DNA from 3 places in the Stenotrophomonas sp. C-A genome. Region 1 is predicted to be linked to each of the others. Evidence: predicted binding sites of a transcription regulator. Region 1 holds the regulator's gene; each other region holds the start of a gene.
The links. The regulator HrcA, encoded in region 1, represses chaperone genes, less so after heat shock. The targets are predictions, from matches to a motif close to TTNGCACTCNNNNNNNNNGAGTGCNAA.

Region 1 (5,646 bases):
GGGCGACGCGGCACGGCTCGATCGACTTCTTGATCAGGTCTTCCACCAGCGCTTCCAGCTTGGCGCGGGTCAGCTTGATGTTCAGGTGCTTCGGACCCGAGGCGTCAGCGGTGACGTACGGCAGGTTCACTTCGGTCTGCTGGGCGCTGGACAGCTCGATCTTGGCGCGCTCGGCAGCATCCTTCAGGCGCTGCAGGGCCAGCGGATCCTTGCGCAGGTCGATGCCCTGGTCCTTGTTGAACTCTTCAACCAGGTACTCGATGACGCGGTTGTCGAAGTCTTCGCCGCCCAGGAAGGTGTCGCCGTTGGTGGCCAGCACTTCGAACTGCTTTTCGCCGTCGACGTTGGCGATCTCGATCACCGAGACGTCGAAGGTGCCGCCGCCCAGGTCGTACACCACGATCTTGCGATCCTTGTTGTCGCCCTTGTCCAGGCCATAGGCCAGCGCGGCCGCGGTCGGCTCGTTGATGATGCGCTTGACGTCCAGACCGGCAATGCGGCCGGCGTCCTTGGTCGCCTGGCGCTGGCTGTCGTTGAAGTAGGCCGGCACGGTGATGACCGCTTCGGTGACCTTCTCACCGAGGAAGTCCTCGGCGGTCTTCTTCATCTTTTCCAGCACCTTGGCCGAGATTTCCTGCGGGGCCATCTTCTTGCCGTCGCTGGTCGACACCCAGGCATCGCCATTGTCATGGGCGAGGATGCCGTACGGGACGTGGGCGATGTCCTTCTGCACTTCGGCGTCGGTGAACTTGCGGCCGATCAGGCGCTTCACCGCGTAGAAGGTGTTCTTCGGGTTGGTCACGGCCTGGCGCTTGGCCGAGGCGCCGACCAGGACTTCGCCGTCCTTGGTGTAGGCGACGATCGACGGGGTGGTGCGATCGCCTTCCGAATTCTCGATGACGCGGGCCTTGCCGCCGTCCATGATCGCCACGCACGAGTTGGTGGTGCCGAGGTCGATACCAATGATCTTGCCCATGGGGGAGACTCCTGAGGATGCTTGTTGGGGTCAGTCCGGCCGCTCGGCCGGTGGATGAATACGATGTGGGGGAGGCTCGTGGAACATTCAAGCCATCTCCCGAACGCTGTGTTCAGCGCCTGGAAAACCTTGCCAGGCATGGCCTGGCACGACCGGGGCCGGGCATCACCCGGCCCGGTCAATCAATCGGCGGCCACCACCACCAGCGCCGGCCGCAGCAGGCGCTCGTTGAGCAGGTAGCCCTTCTGGAACACGGTCACCACGCTGCCCGGGGCGGCGCCCGGGGCCGGCACCTGGCTGATGGCCTGGTGGTGTTCCGGGTTGAACGGCTGGCCGGTCGGGTCCAGCAGGACCAGACCGTTGTCGGCGGCCACCTTCAGCAGCTGCTTGTAGGTCAGCTCCAGGCCTTCGCGCAGCGGGTGCGGGTCGTCGCCGGCGGCCTTCAGGCCGGCATCCAGGCTGTCGAACACCGGCAGCAGCTCGCCGAGCAGCTTCTCGTTGGCGAACTTGCGGGCCTGCTCGATGTCACGGGCCACGCGCTTGCGCTGGTTCTCCAGGTCGGCGCGCTCACGCAGCGCATCGGCCTTGATCTGCTCGACCTCGGCGCGCAGGCGCTCCACTTCGTCGTTGACGCCGGCGGCGGCAGCCGCATCAGCGGCACTCTGCTGGGATTCGATATCTGGCTGTTCGTGGTTCATGTCTGGGTCCCTGGCGGTCACTCTCCGCCTCCACCCACCCTAGTGTGGGCGGGATGCTGCGTTTCAAGCGTCGGATGTTCCGGGAGTGCGCCCGGCGGGTGAAAAGGCCGCGCCGAGCACATCGGCGGTGGCCTGCACCAGCGGGATCATGCGGTCGTAGGCCATCCGCTTGGGGCCGATCACGCCCAGCACGCCCAGCACCTGGCCGTTGGCGGTGTACGGGGCGGTGACCAGCGAGACGCCCTGCAGCGGCATCATCCCGGTCTCCTCGCCGATGAAGATGCGCACGCCCGGCGCCTGGATGGTCCGCTCCAGCAGCTGCAGGATCTCGCGCTTGCTGGAGAACAGCTCGAACAGTTCACGCAGGCGCTCCAGGTCGGACAGGTCCTGCACCCCCATCAGGCGGGTCTGGCCAGCCACCAGCATGTCGTCGGCCGCCGGCTGCAGGGCCTGCTCGGCCAGCTCGATGCTGTACGCCAGCAGCTGCTCCAGCTCGGACCGGGCGTCGCGCAGTTCCAGCAGCAGGCGGGTGCGGATCTCGGCCATCGGCAGGCCGGCGAAATGCGCATTGAGGTAGTTGGCCACCTGCTCCAGCTGGCCCGGCGCAAACTCCTGGCGGGTCTCGATGACCCGGTTCTGCACCTCGTTGTCGGCAAACACCAGGATCGCCAGCACCCGGCGCCCGTCCAGCGCCACGAAATCGATCTGGCGGAAGGCGAACTGCTCGCGCCGCGGCGCGCTGACCACGCCGACGAAGTGGCTCATGGCCGACAGCAGCTCCGAGGCGCTGCCGAGCAGGGCCTGGGTGCTGCCACCGCCGGCCAGTTCCTGGCGCAACCGGGCCAGCTCACCCTCACCCGGCGGCTGCATCTGCAGCAGGCTGTCGACGAACACCCGGTAGCCGTGTGCGGTCGGGACGCGCCCGGCCGAGGTGTGCGGCGAGGCCAGCAGCCCCAGGTCCTCCAGGTCGCCGAGGATGTTGCGGATGGTGGCCGGGCTGACCTCAAGGCCGGCCACGCGCGCCAGCGTCTGCGAGCCGACCGGCTCACCGTCCTGGATGTAACGCGCGATCAGCGTGCGCAGCAGATGGCGCGCACGCGGGGCAAGCTGGTCGGGAGAACCGTGCATGGAATCAACCTGTGAGACACGGACACTAGATAATGGCGGCGCATCACCTTGGCAAGTCATTGGACCTCCCTCGCCCACGTGCTAGCGTTGCGCGGCTGCTGATACCCCCTTACCCATGCTCAGACATCTTTCGATCAAGGATTTTGCCGTCGTCCGCGCCACCGAACTGGAGTTCGGGCCAGGCATGACCGTGGTTTCAGGCGAGACCGGCGCCGGCAAGTCGCTGATGGTCGACGCGCTGGGCTTCCTGTCCGGCCTGCGCGCCGACAGCGGCGTGGTCCGCCACGGCGCCGCGCGCGCCGAGCTTTCGGCCGAGTTCGCGCTGGACCAGCTGCAGGCCGCGCGCCAGTGGCTGGCCGACAACGAGCTGGACGACGAAGAACAATGCCAGCTGCGCCGCGTGATCCGTGCCGACGGCGGTTCGCGGGCGTGGATCAATGGCCGCCCGGTGACCCTGGCCCAGCTGGGCGACCTGGCCTCGTTGCTGGTGGAGATCCACGGCCAGCACGAACAGCAGGCCCTGCTGACGCGCCCGTCACAGCTGGCCCTGCTGGATGCCTATGCCGGCAACGAGAACGAGCGCCGCCAGGTGCGCCGCGCCGCGGCCGCATGGCAGGCACTGGTCGATGAATCGCTGGCGCTGTCGCAACAGGGCGACGTGAGTGACCGGATCGGCTTCCTGGAGCACCAGCTGCGCGAACTGGACCGCGAAGACCTGGAGCCGGAGTCGATCGTGGCGCTCGGTGCCAGCCATCGCCGCCAGGCCCACGCCAGCGCCCTGCTGAGCGCCTGCCAGGCCGCCAGCAACCAGCTCAACGGCGATGACGGGAGCTCCGCGCTGGACCTGCTGCAGCAGGTGCGCCACGAGCTGTCGCGCCTGATCGAACACGACCCGCGCCTGGGCGAGGTGGACGGCCTGATCGAGAACGCCTCGATCCAGCTGCATGAAGCCCTGTCGCTGCTGGACCGGGTGCACGACGACCTCGATGCCGACCCGGAGCAGTTCGAAGAGAACGAGCGCCGTCTCGGCCGCCTGCACGACCTGGCCCGCAAGCACCGCGTGCCAATGGACGAGCTGGGCGCGCAGCGCGAGCGCATGCACGCCGAAGTGGAGCAGCTGCGCGGCGCCGACGAACGCCTGCAGCGCCTGGCCGGCGAGATCGACAAGGCCGCCGCCGCCTGGCGTGTGCAGGCTGAAGTGCTGACCGCCAGCCGTCGCAGCGCTGCTGCCGAACTGTCGGCCACCACCACCGGCATCATCGCCGAGCTGGGCATGGGCGGCGGCCAGTTCCTGATCGAGCTGGAACCGCAGGACGCCGGCAAGCCGGACCCGCAGGGCGCCGAACGCGTGGAGTTCCTGGTCGCCGCCAACGCCGGCCAACCGCCGCGCGCCTTGCGCAAGGTCGCCTCGGGCGGTGAACTGTCGCGTATCTCGCTCGCTATCGAAGTGGCCGCGCTGGACCTGGATGCGGTGCCGACCATGGTGTTCGACGAGGTCGACTCCGGCATCGGTGGCGCCGTGGCCGACATTGTCGGCCAGAAGCTGCGCGCCCTCGGCGAGAAGCGCCAGGTGCTGTGCGTGACCCACCTGCCGCAGGTCGCTTCCAAGGGCCATGCCCATTACCGGGTCAGCAAGGCGCCGGTGGAAGGCATGACCCAGAGCGCAGTGGAAAAACTGGACAGCAAGGCGCGCGAGGAAGAGCTGGCACGCATGCTCGGCGGCGTGGAAGTGAGCAAGGAAGCGCGCGCCGCTGCGCGCAAGCTGCTGGCACATTGAGCCGAGCATAGGCTCGGCTCTACAGCCGCCCCCCCCAAAAAAAACGGAACCGACATGTAGAGCCGAGCCCACGCTCGGCTACGCGCACCGGCGCGGCGCATATCACCCCAACGGCCGCTCCAGATCCACGTTCTCCACCAGGTAATCCAGGAACGCGCGCACCCGCAGCGGCAGGTAGCCGCCCTGCCCCAGGAACACCGCGTGCACCTCTTCCAGGTCACCGGGATTGGCCTCCTCCAGCACCGGCAGCAGGCGCCCCGCGGCGATGTCCTCCTGCACCTGGAACGCCGCCAGCCGCGCCATGCCCAGCCCCCCCAGCACCAGCTGCCGCAGCGCGTTGCCGTTGCTGGCGCGGGCATTGCCACTGGGCAGCAGCATCCGTTCGCGACCGTCCTGCAGCAATGGCCAGCCCTGCATCGCCCGCGCGTGGCCGATGTCCAGCCGATTGTGCGACTGCAGCTCCTCAGCGTCGCGCGGCAGCCCATGCCGCTGCGCGTAGGCCGGCGCGGCCACGATCATCATCCGCGTCGCGCCCAGCCGCCGCGCCACCAAGCTGGAGCTCTTCAGCGGCCCGGCCCGCACCGCCACATCGGTACGTTGCTCCAGCAGGTCGATCACCTCGTCGTTGAGGGTCAGGTCCACGCCCACCTGCGGGTTGCGCTCCAGGAACGCCGGCAGCAGCGGTAACAGGAAATGCTGGCCGAACGGCACATTGGAGTTGACCCGCAGCCGTCCACGCGGCTCGGCGTGGGCACTGGCGCAGCGCTCGGCCTCCTCCAGGTCGGCCAGCACACGCAGGCCGCGCTCGTAGAACGCGCAGCCCTCCGGAGTCAGCTGCAGCTGGCGGGTGGAACGCTGCAGCAGGCGCGTCCCCAGCCGCTGTTCCAGCCGCGCCACCAGCTTGCTCACCGCCGACGGCGTCATGTCCAGGGTGCGGGCGGCGGCGGAGAAGCCACCGGTCTCGATCACCCGCACGAACACTTCCAGCTCGCCGGATCGGTTGATGTCAGGTCGCGCCATGGCAATGAATCCAGTTCACAGATGATTATCCATGCGCAGTCTAGTTC
Region 2 (5,646 bases), 2.3 Mb from region 1:
TGCGGATGGTGACAGGCCAAGGCCCATTAGCAGCACGCAGCACAGCCAGACGCCTATGGCACCCAGCTTGCGAGTTCGATCTTCAAATCCCCCGAGGCGGGTCGACACACCGCCTGCAGTTCCCCCGAACCTGCGCATCATTCCAATCCATGAAAGAGCCTTGAAGCAAGGCTTGGCATTCATAGCACAGGAAGGCAGTCATCGGAGTCCAACTCCAGGACTGAGGCCAGAGGGACCATTCTGAATTGGACCAGGCCCTTGGCTATAAACCTCTCGAGGGATTGAACGGCTACCGGAAGCGCATGACTGCCCGCCATGGGCTGGTACTACTGAAGCAGCCGATCAGCGGCCCGCATTACCAACAGCCATGCCGGTCAAACGAAAAGCCCCGACCAACGCCGGGGCTTTTCATCAGAACGGGGGCCGGAAACAGGAACCGAACCAAAGATCTATGCCTTACGCGGTGAACAGCGCCTTCATCTTCTTCAGCGCGTTCGCTTCCACCTGGCGGATACGCTCGGCCGACACGCCGTACTCGTCGGCCAGCTCCTGCAGCGTCACCTTGCTGTCGGCATCCAGCCAGCGGCGGCGGATGATGTCGCGCGAACGGGCATCCAGCTCGGCCAGGCCTTCGCGCAGCAGCTGCATCTGGTTGTCTTCGCTGTCGGCACGCTCATAGGCCATCGACGGATCTTCGTCGTTGGCAACCAGGAACGCGGCCGGCGACGGCGGCGCATGTTCGTTGTCCTCGTCGGTGGGCGCATCGAAACCGATATCGCGACCGGACAGGCGCGATTCCATTTCCATGACCTCACGCTCGGACACGTTCAGGTCCTTGGCCACTGCGCTGACTTCAGCCGCGTTCATCCAGCCCAGGCGCGTCTTCGACTTGCGCAGGTTGAAGAACAGCTTGCGCTGCGCCTTGGTGGTAGCGACCTTGACGATGCGCCAGTTCTTCAGGATGAACTCGTGCATCTCGGCACGGATCCAGTGCACGGCGAAGGACACCAGGCGCACGCCCATTTCGGGGTCGAAGCGCTTGACCGCCTTCATCAGGCCGATGTTGCCTTCCTGGATCAGGTCGCCCAGGGCAAGGCCGTAGCCGTTGTAGCCGCGGGCCACGTGCACCACGAAGCGCAGGTGCGAATGCACCAGCTCGCGGGCGGCGTCCAGATCGTTGCCGTCGCGGAAGCGACGGGCCAGGTCCTGTTCGTCATCGACCGACAGCACCGGGATCTGGTGCACGGCACCGATGTAGGCGTCCAGCGAACCGAGCGCACTGGGAATCGGGAGATTGTTTGCCACAAGGGCAGTAGAGGTGTTCTGGCTCATAGGCACCCATCTTAGCAGTCCGGGATTTGGACTGCTAAAGGAGGAAAAAGTTCCAGCATCCTATTGATGCAACACTGGTCCCAAACAGAGCCCTACCGTAGCGCGATTTGATGACAGTGGCGAGCACGCTTTTCGGGATTCACAATCCCTTGGAATTCAAGCAATTACCCACCGGAAACCGGCCGAATCGGGTCAAGCGGAGCTGAACAGGCCATCCCGAAGGCCCATTCAGGGCCGGAAACGTTGCCCGACGTTCAGCCCGGGCCGGGCGCCCGTGCTCAGAGCGCCGAACGTGGTGGAAGCGACCAGTCGATCGGGGCCTGCCCGCGGCGCTGCAGGTACTCGTTGGCCATCGAGAAATGCCGGCAGCCGAGGAAGCCTCGGTGGGCCGACAGCGGCGACGGGTGCGGCGACTTCAGCACGCGATGGCGTCGGGTGTCGATCACCTTGCCCTTCTGCTGCGCATAGGCGCCCCAGAGCATGAACACCAGGCCTTCGCGTTCGCGGTTGAGCACGTCCACCACGTGATCGGTGAAGCCTTCCCAGCCACGGCCCTGGTGCGCACCGGCCTTGCCCTCTTCCACCGTCAGCACCGCGTTGAGCAGCAGCACGCCACGCTGCGCCCACGGAATCAGGCAGCCATGGTCAGGGCGCGGGAGGCCGAGATCGCTCTCGATCTCCTTGTAGATGTTCAGCAGCGACGGCGGCACCGGTACGCCCGGCTGCACCGAGAAGCTCAGGCCATGGGCCTGGCCTCGGCCGTGGTACGGGTCCTGACCGAGGATGACCACCTTTACCTGCTCGAACGGCGTGGCGTCGAACGCAGCAAAGATCTGCGGGCCAGGCGGGAACACTGCCGCACCAGCGGCCTTGCGCTGGCGCAGGAAGCTGGAAAGCTCGCGCATCTGCGGCTGCAGCAGGTAATCGCCGACATGCTGCTTCCAACTCGGTTCCAGCTGGATCGTCGGGGTGCCGGCTACTTCATCCATCATCGAATCAGGGGTCCATCGTTCAATCGGGCCAGCCGCAGCTGGAACAGTACCTTGGTGACCAGCAGCCGTTCTTCGATCGGCTTGAGCACCAGGTCGTTGGCGCCGGACTGCAGCAGCCCGGTCTGGTTGTGCGGATTGCCATCGCCGGTCATCACCAGCACCGGCAGGCGGCGCTTGCCGTAACCGAAGTCCACGCGCACGCGCTGCACCACGTCGCGGCCGCTCAGCTCGCCCTTCAGGGTGACATCGGTCAGCACCAGGTCGATACGGTGGCGGCTGCGGCCCAGCGACTCGGCGGTAAGCAGGGTGAACGCCTCTTCGGCGCTGACCACGTGCAGCACGTTCAACTGCTGGCGTTCCAGCATGCGCTTGGTGGCCTCGGCCACCACGCGGCTGTCCTCGATATAGAGGATGGTGGCGCCGGGAATGGTCTGCGGCTGCACATAGCCACGGACGAAGGTGGCCAGTGCCTCGTGGCCCAGCGCCTTGTCGAAATAGTCGGTGACGTACTCGGTGAAGCGGCGCTGCTCCAGATGCTGCTGGGCATCGCCGGAGACCACGATCACCGGCACGTAGGCCTGGCCAGCGGCTTCGCGCACCATCCGCGCCAGTGCCAGGCCGTCACCATCACGCAGGGTCAGCGAGGTGGTCACCAGATCCACCGGGCCCTGCGCCAGCGCCAGCTGCGCCTCCTCGATGCTGTCGCAGCCGATCACCTCCACGCCCGGCAGGTCACGCTGCAGGACGTCGGCGATCAGCTTTCGCACCAGCTTCGAGCCATCGACCACCATCACCCGCGTCGCGGGCCCTTCAAGGTGCTTCAACACTTGCGGTTGCATGCCGGTCTCAGGTGTCGGTCGGGCGGGTCTGGCGGAGGAAGTGGCCGGTCACCAGCCATGCCCCCAGCCAGCCCAGCAGCAGCGTGCCGAGCAGGACCAGGCCGCCATGCAGCAGATCCAGGCCATGCAGCACGAACGGGCTGCCGTAGCTGCGCGAGAGTTCGGCCAGCGGCACGCGCAGGGCGGCGCCGGCCGCAGCAATCAGGGCCAGCGCCACCGCGCCGGCACCCAGGCCATACCACGCGCCCAGGTACAGGAACGGGCGGCGAATGAAGCCATCACTGGCGCCGAGCAGCTGCAGCACGCCGATCTCTTCGCGACGCGCCTGGATATCCAGGCGCACGGTGTTGCCGACCACCAGCGCGGCGCCCACGCCGAGCAGTACCGACAGCACCTGCACCAGCCGTGCGCCGAACGCCAGCCAGGCATCCAGGCGCTGGCGCCACAGTGCGTCGTGCTGCACCAGGTCGGCCTCGGGCAGGCTTTCCAGCGCGCGCGCCAGGCGTGCGTCGTCCTTGCCCTGGCCCGGGGTGATCACCAGCAGCGAGGGCAGCGGATTATCGTTGAGTGCGTCGATCGCCTCACCGAGGCCGGCATCGCGCAGTTCCTGCAGGCCCTGCTCGGGCGTGCGCACGTTCACTTCGGCCACGTCGTCGCGGTCGCGCAGCTGGCCGGCCAGGCGCAGCGCGCCGGGACCATCGACGTTGCCCTTCAGGAACACGTTGATGTCGCGCGACTGCTGCACGCTGCCGGCGAACTGCTTGAGGTTGTCCAGCGCGATCGACAGGCCAAGCGGCAGGGCCAGTGCCAGCGCCATGACCATCACCGTCAGCAGGGTCGCCCACGGCTTGCGGCAGGCGCGGCCCAGGCTGAACACCACGCTGTGCACGTGGTGCTGGAACCAGACGCCCACGCGCGAGGGGGCGGCGGCTTCGCTGTTTTCGTTCTTCGCCATCGATTACTCCGCCAGGTCCTGCGGCGAGATGTCATCCACCAGCCGGCCGTGGTCAAGGATCAGCACGCGCTTGCGCATGCGGCGCAGCAGCGGCAGGTCGTGGCTGACCACCAGCACGCTGGTGCCGCGCGCGGGCAGCTCGGCGAACAGGGCCATGATCTCCGCCGCCAGGGTCGGGTCGAGGTTGCCGGTCGGCTCATCGGCCACCAGCAGCTTGGGTTCGCCGACGATGGCGCGGGCGATGCCGACGCGCTGCTGCTCGCCGGCCGACAGCTGCGAGGGCAGCGCCTTCTCGCGATGGCCCAGGCCCATCCGCTCCAGCACCGAGCGCACGCGCTTGTTGATGTCGCCACGGCGGGTGCCGCGCAGGATCAGCGGCAACGCCACGTTCTCGGCGATCGAGCGGTCCATCAGCAGGCGATGGTCCTGGTAGACCGCACCCACCGCGCGACGGTGGCGGGGCACGTCGCCGCCACGCACCTTCAGCAGGTTACGCTCGTCGAACACCACCGCACCGCGGCTGGGCCGCTCGTCCAGGTGGATCAACTTGAGCAGGGTGCTTTTGCCCGCACCGGAATGGCCGGTGACGAACAGCATCTCGCCCGGCGCGACCTCGAAGCTGACATCGGTCAGTGCCTCGTGGCCACCGGCGTACTGTTTGCTGACATTGTCGAAGCGCAGGACACTCATGCCCCGATTATGCAGGACCGGCGCGACGGCGTGGAGATGGTGGGTGCCACCGGTCCGGCCTGGTGGGTGCCGACCGTTGGTCGGCACACCCTTAAAGCCACCCGACCAACGGTCGGGTGCTACCCGCTGATCGGCAGTACCGATCAGTTGCCCGACAGCATCCGGCGGATCTTGCGGCCAATGCGGGTCAGGAACGAATCGCCGGTATCAGCAGCCGTGCGCACCGGCTTGGCCACCACCTGTACCGGGGTGACCGGGCTGGCGCCATTGCCGGCGGCGCTCTGCACGCCCTCGGCACCTTCGACCGGACGGCCGTGGCGACGACGACGGCGCTTGCGCGGCTTGTGCTCGCCGTCCACCGCACCTTCCGGTGCGCCTTCGGCGCGCGGCGGGCGCGGCGGACGCGGGGCCTGGGCAACGGCGCCTTCGGCACCGGCGGCCGGGGCGGCAGCGCCCTGTTCGCCTTCGACGCGCGGCTTGCGCGGGCCACGCGAACGGCGCTCGCCGCTGCGCTCACCGTCGCGACCACCACGGCCACCACCGCCTGAACGACCGCCACTACGGCCACCGCCCCGACGCTCTTCCTCGGCGGCGCGGGCTTCGCGCGCTTCGCGGAAGATCTGGCCGACGCTTTCGTTATCCTCGCCTTCCTCGCCTGCTGCGGGGGCCGGGCGTTCCGGACGCGGCAGCGGCGTCAGCAGTTCCTTGGTCACCGGCTCGGACGGAATCTTCTGCTCGATGTAGGCCTCGATGTCCGGCAGGCCCATCGCATAGCGCTCGCAGGCGAAGCTGATCGCATCACCCTCTTCACCCAGGCGCGCGGTACGGCCGATGCGGT
Region 3 (5,646 bases), 2.3 Mb from region 1:
CGACAGCACGGCGCGTTCGTTGGCCTTGCAGCTCACGCACCAGTCGGCGGTCATGTTGACGAACACCACGCGGTTGTCGGCGCGCAGACGGTCGAGCAACTGCGGCGAGTACTCGACCACGTTGTCGCTGGCGGCCTGTGCGGCGCGTGCCGGCGGTGCCAGCTGGGTCACGCCCCAGGCCGGTATCAATGCACCGATCGCCAGCAGCACGCCGAGCAGGGTCACTGCACGCGAGCCGGTCCAGCGGTTGCGTTCAAACAGCCACAGGCCGAAGGCCAGCAGCAGCAGGCCACCCAGCACCAGCGCCATGCCGTCCACGCCACGCTGCTTGCCGAGCACCCACAGCAGCCACAGCACGGTGGCATACATCGGGAAGGCCAGCACGTGCTTGAGGGTTTCCATCCATGGGCCCGGCTTGGGCAGGCGGCGCGCCAGCGCCGGCACGAAGCCGATCAGCAGGAACGGCAGCGCCAGGCCCAGGCCGAGGAACAGGAACACGGTCATCGCCTTCAGCGGCGGGGCAATGAACGCGTAGGCGATCGCGCCGCCCATGAACGGGCCGACGCAGGCACTGCCGACTACGCAGGCCAGCGCGCCGGTGAAGAAGTCACCGGCCGGGCCGCTGCGGCTGGCCAGCGACTGGCCCAGGTTGCCGATGCCGCCGCCCAGGGTGAACACGCCGGACAGGCTCAGGCCCACCGCGAACATGATGTAGGCCAGCACCGCGACCACGCCCGGATGCTGCAGCTGGAAGCCGATGCCGACGGCGTTGCCGATCGCGCGCAGGCCGACCATCAGCGCACCGATCACCGCGAACGCGACCAGTACGCCCAACGTGTACCAGAGGGCGTGGCTGCGCGCGCGCTGCGGGCTTTCGCCACTCTGCGCCAGGCTCAGGACCTTCAGCGAGAGGATCGGCAGCACGCACGGCATCAGGTTCAGTACCAGGCCACCGGCCAGGGCCAGCAGCAGCACCCATACGAACGAACGGTCCGGATTCGGCGTGGTCGCCGGCGGGCGCGTGCGCAGCGCGTTGTCACCGCGCGCGTCGGCAGCGAACTCATTACCGTTTTCGGCGCCTGCAACGGCCGGGGTGGTGGCATCCGTATTGGGCACCGTCGGCAGCAGGCGCAGGGGGGCACCGTTGGCGCCTTCGCGTGGCGCCGCAACCAACGGACTGATCACCTCGTTGCGCGGCGGCGACTGTTCGGCGCTGGCGTTGATCTTGCCGGCCGGGATCGACAGCTTCACCCGGCGGGTCATCGGCGGGTAGCAGATGCCATCGGTCTGGCAGCCCTGGAAGGTCACCACCAGTGTGCTGTCGACCGCATCGGCGACGGAGCGGCGCAGCGGCAGCGGCACTTCCACCTGGTTGAAGTAGACCGAGACATCGCCGAAATGCTCGTCGCGATGCGATTGTGCAGCCGGCCAGCGCAGCTTGTCGGCCAGCACGCCGGTGCTGCCTTCCAGCTTCAGCGAGGTGCGGTCGCGATACAGGTAGTAGCCCGGCGCCGGGCTGAAGCGCAGCAGCAGGGTGTTGCCGTCACTGGCGATGGCGTCGAAGCCGAACGCCTGCTCCGAAGGAAGCGGCAGCGCCTGGCTGTTGCTGGCGGCACCCGGCAGGCGCAGGCCGCCGCTGTTGCCGGCACCGGCCAGCGGGTTGTTGAACGGGCTGGCGGCGCCGGTACGCGTGGCCGGCGCCGCGGCCTGTGCGCCGCTACCGGGCAGGGTGACCTGCACCACGCGCTTCTGCGGCGGGTAGCACACACCGGCATCGGCGCAGCCCTGGTAACGCACTTCCAGGCTGATGGTGCCGGCGGCGTCGGTCGGCGTGCCAGGCAGGGTGGCCTGCAGGCGCTCGCGATAGGTTTCGACTTCGCCGAAGAAATCGTCGTGGTGCTTGTCGCCCTTGGGCATCTGCAGCGCGCCGGCATTGAAGGCCGGATCGGCCTTGACGCTGGTGCGGTGGCGATACAGGTAGTAGCCGGGTGCGATCTTGAACTGCAGTTGCACCTGGCCGCGCTCGGGGGCGGTGGCGGTCAGCGCGAACGCCTGGTCCACCGGCAGCAGGTCCTTCTCATCCAGCGCGAACGCTGGCAGCGAGAGCCACAACAGGGCGCACAGGGCGGCGCCACGCGCAAACAGAGTCTTCAATCAGTGTCCTCCCGGGTCTGTGCCCGGATCCAGTCCAGATACGCCGGCAGGCCGGCCCGGGTTTCGACCGCGATGCACTCCGGGAGTTCATACGGATGCAGTTCGACGATCCGGGCAATCGCGTCATCGACGCGGCTTGCGGTGGTCTTCACCAGCAGTTGCAGCTCGGCGTCGGTGGTCACCTCGCCCTGCCAGCGGTAGGTCGACTGTGCGCCATCGAGGCGGGTCACGCACGCGGCCAGGCGCTCGCCGACCAGCGCGTGCGCGATGCGCTCGGCACTGGCCCGGTCCGGGCAGGTGGTCAACAGCAGCAGGACGGGATCGACGGTCGACATGACCGTCGAGTATAGGGCCGCCGCCGGGTCAGAGCCCGGCGGCGGCGATGGACCGCTGCGTTGCGCGGTCAGTTGGCCAGCTGGCAGGTGGCCGGCTTGGCCGAGGTGAACAGGGCCGGGGTCGCCCACTCGGGGTGATCGATGAACGGGTTGCGGTTGCCCTGGAAGCTGTAGACCACGTCATTGCGTGCACGTTCGGCATCATCCGGTGGGTCGGACAGGTGCCAGTCGATCAGCGTGGACAGCAGCCCCATGTAGGCCGGCGAACTGCTGGTCTTGACGATCTTGCTGCGGTCGTCGGTCAGTTCCAGGTCCGGTTCGGACTGGCCGGTGGCCGCATCCTTGCCCCCTTCATAGCGGATGGCCATGTACATCACCGCACGTGCCATGTCGCCCTTGCGATGGCCCCACACCTCGAAGGTGCCGGTGTTGCCGTCCGGCGTGCGTACCCAGTTGGAGTTGCCCGGGTAACCGCCGCTGCCGCCGCCCTGGCCGTTGTTGGCCTCGGTGGCGCGCTCGCCGCAGTTGGCGTCGCACTTGGCGAACGGCTTGTTGCCACGGTCGGCGTTCCACTGTGCATCGGTCAGGTACAGCATGTGGGTGTCGGTGTACGGCGCGTACGGCAGGCCCTTGTCACCGGTGGTGCTGGCAAAGCCCAGCGAGTTCGGCCAGGTGTGTTCGCGGTTGTACTTCAGGCCACTGCCGCTGCCGGCGCGATCGGTCACCTTGGCGTAGCTGCGGTTGCGATACGCGTCGAGGATGCGGTTCGGGTTGTTCGGGTCCTCGTCGGCGATCTCCAGGATGGTCCAGGTGCTGGTGCCCGAGCCGCTGTACGGGTAGGCGGTGTGGCCCTTGATGGTGGCGTGCAGCGAGCAGCGCAGCTGGCTCGGGCTGGAGGTGTTCACCTTGGAGTAGTAGCCGGCCGGCACGCCCGGGTTGCCCGGGTCTGGATTGCCGCCGGTGCTGGCCACGGTGAACGCGATGCGGCTGTCGGCCGCCGGATGCGCGCCCTGCAGGTCGGTGATGCGCGCGGCGCGGATATCGAAGCGGCAGGCCTCACCGGCCACCAGCGCGGTGTTGGTGGATAGCTTCACGCTGCGGCCGCTGGCCGGGAACGTGAGCGGCACGCTGCCGGAGGTACCGCAGCTCAGCGCGAAGGCGCCGCTGGCCAGGTTCACCGTCTCGCTGAACACCACTTCCAGATCGGCCGCGGCCGGGAAGGTGCTGCTGCCCTGTGCCGGAGTGGTGGTGGACACCGACGGCGGCGTGTTCGGGCCCGGGGTGCCGCCGCCGCTGAAGGTCTGGCCGTTGTTGCAGCTGCCGAAGGTCTGCCTGGCCGACTCGGCCCAGGTGAAGTGGGCGTACTGGCTGCCGCTGCCGGTCAGCTGCAGCGAGGTGCCCGGCGCTGTGCTGTTGGTCTCGGCCACCGGAATGTTCTGGCTGGTCATGCCGGCGGCAGGGCCACCGGAGGCGGTGATGGCGCCCTCGTAGCTGAGGAACTGGACCACCTTGCCGCTGGCATCGACCAGGGCGATGCCGTCGTTCGGGCCGTTCTGGAGGCCGTTGGTCGGGTAGCTGACCACGGCCAGGGTGGCGCTGCCGCAACCGGCGGCGGTGCCGGCCGGAACCGGGTTGTTGGCGTAAACCGTGGCGGCAGAAGGGTTGCTGCCGTTGTAGAGGTAGAGGCGGTAGCCGGACAGATCCTCACCGGCGGTGGCTACGACCTCGATCGCTTCGCCGACGTCACCGGCGGCGGTGCTGTCGTCGTAGTGCAGTTCGTTGATGAAGACCTCGGCCTGGGCCGGCGCGGCGGCCAGCGCCAGCAGGCAGGCGGCGGCAAGCGGGGACAGCAATCGCATCGACAACTCCTTGTGATTGGGAATGCGCGGCCGAGCCTAAGGCCGATCCAGTGACACTTTGTCGTAAATGAACGTCAGATATCTGACAGTGGGACATTGGTCACCAAATGTCACCCGTTCCCCCCTTGGCTTGCCGCGTTGCATCCCTATACAGGCGTCCACGCAGGGAAGGAGGTTTCCGGGTCCGGAGAAAAATTTCGGGATCGGCCCTTGAAAGGCCTGTGGAGGTCTCCATCTCTGTCGTGCTCCCGACTTGTCGGGCTTTTTCACGCGCGTTGCTGGCACTCGCCTGGTGTGACTGCTAACATCGCCGGACTTTTTCAGACCAATCAATAACTTAAGAGGTCTCTCATGAGCATCAAGCCGCTGCACGACCGCGTTGTGGTCAAGCCGATCGAAGCCGACGAAATCTCCGCCGGTGGCATCGTCATCCCCGACTCGGCCAAGGAAAAGTCCACCAAGGGTGAAGTTGTGGCCGTCGGCCCGGGCAAGCCGCTGGACAACGGCAACGTGCGCGCGCCGTCGCTGAAGGTTGGCGACAAGGTCATCTACGGCCAGTACGCCGGCAGCTCGTACAAGAGCGAAGGCGTCGAGTACAAGGTCCTGCGCGAAGACGACGTGCTCGCCGTCATCGGCTGAGCCTCGGCGCGACCTGCTTCATCCCCTGATTCCAAACACCCAGCCGCCGGGCATGGCCCGGCGCTACCAATGAGGTAACTGCAATGGCTGCCAAGGATATTCGTTTCGGTGAAGACGCCCGTTCGCGCATGGTGCGCGGCGTCAACGTTCTCGCCAATGCCGTCAAGGCCACCCTGGGCCCGAAGGGCCGCAACGTCGTGCTGGAAAAGAGCTTCGGCGCGCCGACCATCACCAAGGACGGCGTCTCCGTCGCCAAGGAAATCGAACTGGCTGACAAGTTCGAGAACATGGGCGCGCAGATGGTGAAGGAAGTCGCTTCCCGCACCAACGACGACGCCGGCGACGGCACCACCACCGCCACCGTGCTGGCCCAGGCCCTGATCCGCGAAGGCGCCAAGGCTGTGGCCGCCGGCATGAACCCGATGGACCTCAAGCGTGGTATCGACAAGGCCGTCGTGGCCGCCGTTGCCGAACTGAAGACCATCTCCAAGCCGACCGCCGACGACAAGGCGATTGCCCAGGTCGGTACCATCTCGGCCAACTCGGACGAGTCGATCGGCCAGATCATCGCCGACGCGATGAAGGAAGTCGGCAAGGAAGGCGTGATCACCGTTGAAGAAGGCTCGGGCCTGGACAACGAGCTGGACGTGGTCAAGGGC

Region 2: rpoH (RNA polymerase sigma factor RpoH) is a predicted target of HrcA. The motif match lies at 1,344-1,370, and genes of this name have one in related genera.
Region 3: ACW5IY_RS19615 (co-chaperone GroES) is a predicted target of HrcA. The motif match lies at 4,627-4,653, and genes of this name have one in related genera.

What each region holds. Positions count from the first base shown of each region.
Region 1 covers NZ_CM132916.1:1,917,700-1,923,345, reverse strand. Annotated here, with positions in the region: gene dnaK (molecular chaperone DnaK) at 1-976, opposite strand, end outside; gene grpE (nucleotide exchange factor GrpE) at 1,159-1,674, opposite strand; gene hrcA (heat-inducible transcriptional repressor HrcA) at 1,738-2,802, opposite strand; gene recN (DNA repair protein RecN) at 2,918-4,579, shown strand; gene ACW5IY_RS09200 (LysR family transcriptional regulator) at 4,682-5,599, opposite strand.
Region 2 covers NZ_CM132916.1:4,264,201-4,269,846, forward strand. Annotated here, with positions in the region: gene ACW5IY_RS19830 (RHS repeat domain-containing protein) at 1-108, opposite strand, end outside; gene rpoH (RNA polymerase sigma factor RpoH) at 457-1,332, opposite strand; gene ung (uracil-DNA glycosylase) at 1,611-2,324, opposite strand; gene ACW5IY_RS19845 (response regulator) at 2,321-3,163, opposite strand; gene ftsX (permease-like cell division protein FtsX) at 3,171-4,118, opposite strand; gene ftsE (cell division ATP-binding protein FtsE) at 4,122-4,808, opposite strand; gene rhlB (ATP-dependent RNA helicase RhlB) at 4,952-5,646, opposite strand, start outside.
Region 3 covers NZ_CM132916.1:4,219,355-4,225,000, reverse strand. Annotated here, with positions in the region: gene ACW5IY_RS19630 (protein-disulfide reductase DsbD domain-containing protein) at 1-2,154, opposite strand, end outside; gene cutA (divalent-cation tolerance protein CutA) at 2,151-2,489, opposite strand; gene ACW5IY_RS19620 (endonuclease) at 2,558-4,348, opposite strand; gene ACW5IY_RS19615 (co-chaperone GroES) at 4,700-4,987, shown strand; gene groL (chaperonin GroEL) at 5,071-5,646, shown strand, end outside.